Regions from separate parts of the Streptomyces sp. NPDC006643 genome, predicted to be linked through region 1. Evidence: predicted binding sites of a transcription regulator. Region 1 holds the regulator's gene; the other holds the start of a gene.

Region 1 (5,109 bases):
CATAGCCAAACTGATGACCGCCCTGAACGCCTCCAGCCGCACCCACCTCGGCGCCCTGCTCGTCCACTCCGGCCTGGTCGAACCGGAAACGGGCAGCCCCTCGGCAATCCGCTGAGGGCCCCGGCGGGCAGGGAGATCGCGGCGCGTCGGAAAAGGCGGACGCCGCGCCCCGGAGACGGGACGCGGCGTCGCCGCTGCTGTTGGTTCACGAGCGGCTCACGGGCGTTTCACTGGCGATTCATGGGCGGTTCACGTGCGGTTCACGGGCGGGAAGCTCAGGGGCGCGCGTTCCCCAGGCAGACGCTGTCGGACGGCCCGCCACCGAGGGGCGTGCCGATGTCGCTGCTGAAGCCACCGGCGGGCATCGTGCGGATCAGGGTGCCGGACCCGTTGAAGACCCTGGCGGTGACGGACCCGTTGTTGGCGTACGAGCGGATGTCACCGAACACGAAGGTGTCCCAGGGGCTGAAACAGGCGTTGGTGCTGGCGCTGATGATCCGGTCGCCACTGAAGTTGACGCCGTCGTAGATACAGAGTCTCGCCGCCGGGCAGTCCCCGGGCGCCGCCGCGGCCGGAGGCGCCGCGGCCAGCATCCCGGCGCCGGCCATCGCCACGACCGAGAACACGGACGCGGCCTTCTTCTTCCATTCCATGGGATTCCCTCTCAGAGCCTGTTGCGCCGATTCCGGAATGAACTGGCGCGTATCACCAAGGCAGCTGAAATCAACCGGAGTTCACCGACATTTCCCGGCGACTTCGGATGACCCACCTGCCGCGTTCAGACTCTCCCGGGGGCAACTCACGCACCACCGTCATCTTGCTGCACTGCACAAAGCGGAGGGTGCTAAATCCGGGCACAAGATGACAAAATCATGCACTAAGAGTGATCGTTCAATGACGAAAGGTAGCGATGAAGGGTCGGTTCCGGAACAGCACAAGAGCCCGCCGCCCCTGGAATCACCAAGGGGCGACGGGCTCCCGGCCCGCTGCGGAAGTCGCTCCCGCGGCGGCGCGACTAGTCCGACGACAGCTTCGGCTTCGGCCGCCACACCACCAGCGCGCTCGTCTGCTGAACGTCCTGGTACGGCACCAGGTCACGCCGGTACGACGCGTGGACCTGGGCCTCGCGCTGGCGCATCGCCGCCGCCGCGCCGTCCACCGCCGCGCCGAGTTCGGCCACGCGTGCCTGGAGCGCCGCGACCTGGTTCTCCAGCTCGATGATGCGCTTGATGCCGGCCAGGTTGATGCCCTCGTCCTGCGACAACTGCTGCACCTGGCGGAGCAGTTCGATGTCGCGCGCCGAGTAACGCCTGCCGCGGCCCGCCGTACGGTCCGGCGAGACCAGGCCCAGCCGGTCGTACTGACGCAGGGTCTGCGGATGCAGACCGGACAGTTGGGCCGCCACCGAGATGACGTACACCGGCGACTCTTCGGTCAGCTCGAACGCCCGGTTGAACGATGAGTGCGGTCGACGCCGCCCGACCCCGTCCATTGGAGTCACGCTCCCTTCGCTGCCTGGAACAGCTCGTCCCGCGGGTTCTCCCCCGCGGTGGCCTTCCGGTAACTCTCCAGCGCGTCACGAGCCTCGGCGCCGAGATCCTTGGGGACGACCACCTCGACGGTCACCAGGAGGTCGCCACGACTGCCGTCCTTACGGACTGCGCCCTTTCCCCGGGCGCGCATCGTACGGCCGTTGGGCGTGCCCGCGGGCAGTTTCAGGGTGACGGAAGGACCGCCCAGCGTCGGGACCTTGACCTCGCCGCCGAGCGCCGCCTCCACGAAGGTGACCGGCACGGTGACGGTGAGGTTGTCGTCCTTGCGGCCGAAGACCGGGTGCGAGCCGACGTGGACCACCACGTACAGATCGCCCGCCGGACCGCCGCGCTCGCCCGGGGCACCCTTGCCGCGCAGCCGGATCCGCTGGCCGTCGCTGACGCCCGCCGGGATACGCACCTGCATGGTCCGCGAGGACCTGGCACGGCCGCTGCCCTTGCAGACGTCGCAGGGGTCCTGGGCGATGAGCCCACGGCCCTTGCAGTCCACGCACGGGTCGGTCAGCGAGAAGCCGCCGCCCGTGCCGCGCGACACCTGTCCGGTGCCGACGCAGGTCGGGCAGACCCGCGGCGAGCCGTTCTTGTCGCCGGTGCCCGAACACGCCTTGCAGGGCGCCTGGCTGGACATCCGCAGCGGGACCGTGGCCCCGTCGACCGCCTCGGTGAAGCTGAGCGTCACCTCGGACTCGATGTCCTGGCCGCGGCGCGGCTGCGTACGCGTGCCCGTACCGGGGCCGCCTCTGTTGAAGAGGCCGCCGAACACGTCCCCGAGCCCGCCGCCGAAGCCGCCGGCGCCGCCCTGGCCGCCCTGCGTACCGCCGCCCTGGGGGCCGCCTCCGAAGAGGTCGCCCAGGTCGAAGTTGAAGGACCCGCCGCCGCCGGCGCCGGGACCGGCCCGGAAGCCGCCCCCGTTGCCGAAGAGCGAGCGCGCCTCGTCGTACTCCTTGCGCCGCTTGGGGTCGCCGAGTACGTCGTTGGCCTCGGAGATCTCCTTGAAGCGCTCCTCGGCCTTGACGTCACCCTTGTTGGCGTCCGGGTGGAACTCGCGTGCGAGCTTCCGGTACGCCTTCTTGATCTCGGCCTCGGTGGCGTCCTTGGGGACGCCGAGAACCTTGTAGTAGTCCTTCTCCACGAAGTCCTTGGTACTCATTCCCGACGTCCCTCCTCACTGCCCGTCATGCGTACTGCCCGTCCGTACCGCCGTACCGCTCGCCGGCGCGTCAGCCCTCGTCCGGGCCACCGCTCTCCTCGTCCGTGTCCGGCTCGTCGGCGTTCGACGCCTTCTCCCCGGGCGTGGCCCCCGGCTGGGGCTCCGCCACGGCGACGCGCGCGGGCCTGATGGTCCGCTCGCCGAACCGGTACCCAGGCTGGAGGATCGCGACGCACGTGTCCTCGGTGACATCCGGTGCGTAGCTGTGCATCAGGGCCTCGTGGATCGTCGGGTCGAAGGGCTCGCCCTCCTTGCCGAACTGCTGGAGGCCCATCTTCGCGGCCACCGTCTCCAGCGATTCCGCCACCGACTTGAACCCGCCCACCAGCTCGGCGTGTTCCCGGGCGCGCCCGATGTCGTCGAGCACGGGCAGCAGCTCGGTCAGGAGGCTCGCGATGGCGATCTCCTTGACCGTGACGCGGTCCCGCTCGACCCGGCGGCGGTAGTTCTGGTACTCGGCCTGAAGCCGCTGGAGGTCTGCCGTGCGCTCACCGAGCGCCGTACGGACCTGGTCCAGCTGTGCGATCAGCGCGGTCTGTGTGTCGTTCTGCTGTACGTCCCCGGCCGGGGCCGCCGGGCCGGACTCCTTGGCGGAGTCCGGCTCGGCGCCCTTCGACGCGGCGTCTTCGGGGGTGGCGCCGGAAGGGACGTCGGGCTCCTCTTCGAAGCCCGGAGTCTCCTCCGTCACGCGGCACCGTCCTTCTTGGGCTTCTCGTCGTCGACGATCTCGGCGTCCACGACGTCGTCCGCGCCGTCGGTGCCGCCGGCGGGACCGGCCTGCTCCGTGCCGGGCGCGTCGGCGCCGCCTTCGGCCTGGGCGTTGGCGTACATGGCCTGGCCGAGCTTCTGCGAGACGGCCGCGACCTTCTCGGTGGCCGTACGGATCTCGGCCGTGTCCTCACCCTTGAGCTTCTCCTTCAGCTCGCCGATGGAGGTCTCGACCTCTTCCTTCACGTCACCGGGGACCTTGTCCTCGTTGTCCTTGAGGAACTTCTCCGTCTGGTAGACGAGCTGTTCGGCCTGGTTGCGGGTCTCGGCGGCCTCACGACGGCGGTGGTCCTCGTCCGCGTACTGCTCGGCCTCTTCACGCATCCGGTTGACCTCGTCCTTCGGCAGCGAGGAGCCACCGGTGACGGTCATCTTCTGCTCCTTGCCGGTGCCGAGGTCCTTCGCGGCCACGTGCATGATGCCGTTGGCGTCGATGTCGAAGGCGACCTCGATCTGCGGCACACCGCGCGGGGCGGGCGGCAGACCGGTCAGCTCGAACATGCCGAGCTTCTTGTTGTACGCCGCGATCTCGCGCTCGCCCTGGTAGACCTGGATCTGGACCGACGGCTGGTTGTCCTCGGCCGTGGTGAAGATCTCGGAGCGCTTCGTCGGGATCGTGGTGTTGCGCTCGATGAGCTTGGTCATGATGCCGCCCTTGGTCTCGATACCAAGAGACAGCGGGGTGACGTCGAGCAGCAGGACGTCCTTGACCTCGCCCTTGAGGACACCGGCCTGGAGCGCGGCACCGATGGCCACGACCTCGTCCGGGTTGACGCCCTTGTTGGCGTCCCGGCCGCCGGTCAGCTCCTTGACGATCTCCGCGACGGCGGGCATACGCGTGGAGCCGCCGACCAGGACCACGTGGTCGATCTCGGACAGCGCGATGCCGGCGTCCTTGATGACGTTGTGGAACGGGGTCTTGCAGCGCTCCAGCAGGTCGGCCGTCAGCTGCTGGAACTGCGAGCGCGTGAGCTTCTCGTCCAGGTGCAGCGGGCCCTCTGCCGACGCCGTGATGTACGGCAGGTTGATCGTGGTCTCGGTGGAGGACGACAGCTCGATCTTCGCCTTCTCCGCGGCCTCGCGGAGACGCTGGAGAGCCATCTTGTCCTTGGCCAGGTCCACGCCGTGACCGTTGGCGAACTGCTTCACCAGGTAGTCGACGACACGCTGGTCCCAGTCGTCACCACCGAGGTGGTTGTCACCGTTGGTGGCCTTCACCTCGACGACGCCGTCACCGATCTCCAGGAGCGACACGTCGAAGGTGCCGCCGCCGAGGTCGAAGACGAGGATCGTCTGGTCGTCCTTGTCGAGCCCGTACGCCAGCGCGGCGGCCGTCGGCTCGTTGACGATACGCAGGACGTTGAGGCCCGCGATCTCGCCGGCCTCCTTCGTGGCCTGGCGCTCGGAGTCGTTGAAGTACGCCGGGACGGTGATGACCGCGTCCGCGACCTTCTCACCCAGGTAGGACTCGGCGTCGCGCTTCAGCTTCTGAAGGACGAACGCGGAGATCTGCTGCGGGTTGAAGTCCTTGCCGTCGAGGTTGATCTTCCAGTCGGTGCCCATGTGGCGCTTGACCGA
Region 2 (5,109 bases), on a different contig from region 1:
GGTCGAGGCGGATCGCCGGCAGCCGTGGAAGAACGGGAGGGACCCCCCGGCGCCGAGTGCCGGGGGGTCCCTCTCGGTCGTTCCGCGCGCTACGTGCGGCGCGGGTGACGCGGGCGCTCACGCCGCGACGGGGATCTCCGTCGCCGTTGCCGCCGTCGCCGAGGACAGGGCGATGTCCAGGACCTGGCGTACATCCGTCACCGGGTGCACCTGGAGCTTCTCCAGGATCTCGGCGGGGACGTCGTCCAGGTCCGCCTCGTTCCGCTTCGGGATCACGACGGTCGTGATGCCCGCCCGGTGCGCGGCCAGCAGCTTCTGCTTCAGACCGCCGATGGGCAGGACCCGCCCGGTCAGCGAGACCTCGCCGGTCATGGCGACATCCGTACGGACCTGGCGTCCGCTCAGCAGCGAGGCGAGCGCCGTCGTCATCGTGATGCCCGCGCTCGGACCGTCCTTGGGCACCGCGCCCGCCGGGAAGTGGATGTGCACGCCCCGGTCCTTCAGATCGGCCACGGGCAGCTCCAGTTCGGCGCCGTGCGAGCGCAGGAAGGAGAGCGCGATCTGCGCGGACTCCTTCATGACGTCGCCCAGCTGGCCGGTCAGGGTCAGACCCGAACCACCCGTCTCCGGGTCGGCCAGCGACGCCTCCACAAAGAGGACGTCTCCGCCCGCGCCGGTGACGGCGAGGCCGGTGGCCACGCCCGGCACCGCGGTGCGCCGCTCGGCCGGGTCCTGGGCGGACTCGGGCACATGGTGCGGCCGGCCGATCAGAGCGCGCAGATCGCCGTCTCCTACGGAGAAGGGCAGTTCGCGCTCGCCCAGCTCGTGCTGTGCGGCGACCTTGCGGAGCAGTCGGGCGATGGAGCGCTCCAGGTTACGTACGCCCGCCTCGCGGGTGTACTCGCCCGCGAGCTTGCGCAGCGCGTCGTCCTCAAGTGTGACCTCGCCGGTCTCCAGACCGGCCCGCTCCAGCTGCCGGGGCAGCAGGTGGTCGCGTGCGATGACGACCTTCTCGTCCTCGGTGTAGCCGTCGAGCCGGACCAGCTCCATACGGTCGAGCAGGGCCTCCGGGATGGCTTCCAGGACGTTCGCGGTGGCGAGGAAGACCACGTCGGAGAGGTCGAGTTCGACCTCCAGGTAGTGGTCGCGGAAGGTGTGGTTCTGTGCCGGGTCGAGGACTTCGAGGAGGGCGGCGGCCGGGTCGCCCCGGTAGTCGGAGCCGACCTTGTCGATCTCGTCGAGCAGGACGACCGGGTTCATCGAACCGGCCTCCTTGATCGCCCGGACGATACGGCCGGGCAGCGCGCCCACGTACGTACGCCGGTGGCCCCGGATCTCCGCCTCGTCCCGGACACCGCCGAGCGCGACACGGACGAAGGAGCGTCCCATGGCGTGCGCGACGGACTCTCCCAAGGAGGTCTTGCCGACGCCGGGCGGGCCGACGAGAGCGAGGACGGCGCCGCCGCGGCGGCCTCCGACCACACCGAGTCCGCGGTCGTCACGGCGCTTGCGGACGGCCAGATACTCCGTGATCCGTTCCTTCACGTCCTCCAGGCCCGCGTGCTCGGCGTCGAGGACGCGCTGGGCGCCCCGGATGTCGTACGCGTCCTTGGACCGCTCGTTCCACGGCAGTTCGAGGACGGTGTCCAGCCAGGTGCGGATCCACGAGCCCTCGGGGCTCTGGTCGGACGACCGCTCCAGCTTGTCGACCTCCTTGAGGGCGGCCTCGCGGACGTGCTCCGGCAGATCGGCGGCCTCCACACGGGAGCGGTAGTCGTCGGACTCGTCCCCGGGGTCGCCGTTCAGCTCGGACAGTTCCTTGCGTACGGCGTCGAGCTGGCGCCGCAGCAGGAACTCACGCTGCTGCTTGTCCACGCCCTCCTGGACGTCCTTGGCGATGGACTCGGCGACGTCCTGCTCGGCGAAGTGCTCGCGGAGCTGGTCGGTCGCCGTCTTCAGCCGGGCCACCGGGTCGGCGGTCTCCAGCAGCTCGACCTTCTGGGCCGTGCTGAGGAACGGCGAGTAGCCGGCGTTGTCGGCGAGCTGCGAGACGTCCTCGATCTGCTGGACACGGTCCACGACCTGCCAGGCGCCGCGCTTCTTCAGCCAGTCGGTGGCGAGAGCCTTGTATTCCTTGATCAGTTCGGTGACGGACCCGGGCAGCGGGTCGGGCACGGTCTCCTCGACGCGCAGCCCCTCGACCCACAGGGCCCGGCCGGGCCCGGACGTACCGGCGCCGATCCTGACGCGGCCCCTGCCGCGGATCAGGGCGCCGGGGTCGCCGTCGGAGAGCCTGCCGACCTGCTCGACGGTCCCGAGGACGCCGGTCCCCGCGTATGCCCCGTCGAGGCGCGGCACGAGCAGCACCTTCGGCTTTCCCCCGTCGGAGTCGTCGCCGGCGGCAGCCTGGGCGGCCTCCACGGCGGCACGTACTTCGGTGTCGGACAGGTCCAGCGGCACCACCATCCCCGGCAGCACGACCTCGTCGTCGAGCGGCAGCACGGGCAGGGTGAGCGGTGTGGACGTGGCAGCCATGGTCTCCCCTTCGGCAGTCAAAAAGTTGAGCTATGTGGACTCAATGCTTGTGAGCCTGCGGTTGTTCCCCGGATACCCGGGGTGGGTGTTCGCTCTGAGCGATCGGACCGCCGGGGCGCGCGGCGGCCTGTCGGTGGGCGCTTGAAGTTCGCACTACGAACCAATATCGTTCGTGGCACGAACTAATTTTCCTGTGCGTGGGGAGCCGATGTGATGAGCGGGACAGACAGCACCGATGAGAGCGGGCGCGCGGCGGACGGTGCGCGGGCGGTTGTCGTGGTCGTCGGTGGCGGGTACGGCGGGGCGACCGTCGCCAAGGCGCTGGACGAGGGGGCCGATGTCGTCCTCGTCGAGCCGAAGGACGCGTTCGTGCACGCCGCCGGATCGTTGCGCGCGCTGGTGCGGCCGGACTGGGCGGGCAACATCTTCTTTCCGTACGACAGACTCCTGAAGCGCGGCAGGGTCGTCCGCGAGCGTGCCGTCTCCGTGGACACGGGCGGCGTCACCCTGGCGTCCGGCGCGCGCGTGGACGCCGACTACCTCGTCCTGGCCTCGGGCTCCGGCTATCCCTTTCCGGCCAAGATGGACACGGACGTCACCGCCGAGGCGCTGGAGCGGATACGCGCGGCGCACAAGGAACTGGCGGGCGCCGAGCGGGTGCTGATCGTCGGCGCCGGGCCCGTGGGGCTGGAGCTGGCGGGCGAGATCAAGGCCGTATGGCCGAAGAAGGCGGTGACGGTCGTGGACCCGGCCGAGCAGCTGATGCCCGCCTTCGCGCCGGAGATGCGGGACGACCTGCGCCGACAGCTCGACGCGCTGGACGTGGAGCTGCGGCTGGGCACGGCGCTCGCGCGGGAGCCGTCGGCCGTGCCGGGGCGGGCGGGGGCGTTCACCGTCCCGACGGTGGGGGGCGGGGAGCTGGCCGCCGACATCTGGTTCCGCTGCCACGGGGTGACCACCAGTGGGGACTACCTCGGCGAGGAGCTGGCCCCGGCCCGGACACCGCGGGGCCAGGTGAGCGTGACGGACACGCTCAACGTCGACGCGCGCGGCCAGGTGCACCGGCACGTCTACGCGCTCGGCGACCTCGCCGCTCTCGCCGAGTCGAAGATGGCCGGCCACGCGGTGCGGCACGCCGCCGTCGTCGCGGCGAACATCCTCGCGCAGATACGGGGCGAGGACGCGGCCTCCGTGTACCGGCCGTCCCCCGTCCCCTCGATCCTGCTGCCGCTCGGCCCGCACGGCGGTGTCGGTCAGGTGCCGTCGCCCGACGGGCCGTCCGTACTGAGCGCGGCGGCGGTCTCTCAGTACAAGGGGGCGGATCTGGGGACCGCGCGGTTCGTGGAACTGTTCGGCACCGCGTGAAAGCCCCGGGGACTCAGCCGCCGGCGGCCGGGGTCTCCGCGAAGACCGCCGGCACCTCGTTGTCGCGCACCACCCGGGCGAGCAGCTCCGCGAGCCGGTCGCGGTCGCCCGCGTCGAGACCCGAGGGCAGCGCGTCGACGGCGCGGCGGGTCGCCTCGTAGAACGCGTCCACGAGCACCCGCCCCTCCTCGGTGAGCGCGACCCGCACCGCGCGCGCGTCGTGCGGTTCCGGCTCACGCCGCACGAGGCCGCGCTGGGCGGTCCGGTCGACCAGACCGGTGAGGCTCGACTTCGCGAGCCCGAGCATCGCGCCCAGCTCGCTCATCCCGTACGGCTGAGGCATCAGCACGCAGAGCAACTGCCCCTGCTGCGGGGGCAGTCCGTACTCCCGGCTGACCTTCGCGTAGACGGCGTTCACCAGGAACGAGGAACGTACGAGCGCGGTGACGACCCCCATACGGTCAGCCTCAGCCTTTGCCATACGGCCAGGGTACGGCTCCGGGACGGCGGCGAATCCGGCCCGGCAGCGCCGTAAGGGCCGGGGCGGCAGCGCCGTAAGGAGGTGGAGAGGCCGATCGACCGGGGCAAGAACTGGGCTCACCGGCCACTCCCCCTGTCGCCGGTTACAGCGCCAGCTCTTTACGGGCCCTCAGCTTGTGGTGTCGGGGTTCTCAGGGTCGACGTTGTCGAGATAGAACCTGGTCGAGGTGATACGCGTCCCGTCGACCCACAGAATGACCACACCCCGGGTGAGGAACCGCTGCCCGTCGCGAGTCGTTCCCCGGATCTCCCATTCGCTCCACAACTCGTCGCCGTTCTCGACCGACCGGAGCACCTCGGCCACCAGATCCGGTACGTGCTCGAAGAGACCCGTCCAGGTTCTCCGTACGTTCTCGCGCCCGACGAAGCTGCGCTGCGGGTGGAGGGGCAGGTCCGAGCGGTAGTCCTCGGTGTAGCAGTCGACCATCCCATCGAGATCGTGGCTGGTTATGGCCTGTTCCAGGCGCTTGAGTACTTCTGTGGCGGACATAGTGCTTCACCGTTCCACGAATTGACTTCTTGGGTCTGGTTCGCTGAGCAGGACGAAGCAGGCGCCTACACGTCGCCCGTGGTGATCAGCTTGATCAGGGCGTCCGCCGCGGGCGCGGAGGAGGCCGGGTTCTGGCCGGTGATCAGCAGACCGTCCTTCAGGACGTAGGGCTGCCAGTC

The links. The regulator HspR, encoded in region 1, represses chaperone genes until heat shock. The targets are predictions, from matches to a motif close to TTGAGNNNNNNNNNCTCAA.
Region 2: the regulator HspR is predicted to act here: its motif matches at 2,561-2,579, upstream of lon (endopeptidase La).

What each region holds. Positions count from the first base shown of each region.
Region 1 is NZ_JBIAHA010000006.1:95,567-100,675, forward strand. It holds gene ACFYNU_RS10165 (LuxR C-terminal-related transcriptional regulator) at 1-115, shown strand, start outside; gene ACFYNU_RS10170 (peptidase inhibitor family I36 protein) at 276-653, opposite strand; gene ACFYNU_RS10175 (heat shock protein transcriptional repressor HspR) at 1,016-1,492, opposite strand; gene dnaJ (molecular chaperone DnaJ) at 1,498-2,703, opposite strand; gene grpE (nucleotide exchange factor GrpE) at 2,774-3,451, opposite strand; gene dnaK (molecular chaperone DnaK) at 3,448-5,109, opposite strand, start outside.
Region 2 is NZ_JBIAHA010000003.1:33,827-38,935, reverse strand. It holds gene lon (endopeptidase La) at 118-2,535, opposite strand; gene ACFYNU_RS05145 (FAD-dependent oxidoreductase) at 2,749-3,900, shown strand; gene ACFYNU_RS05140 (MarR family transcriptional regulator) at 3,914-4,357, opposite strand; gene ACFYNU_RS05135 (nuclear transport factor 2 family protein) at 4,550-4,930, opposite strand; gene ACFYNU_RS05130 (type 1 glutamine amidotransferase domain-containing protein) at 4,996-5,109, opposite strand, start outside.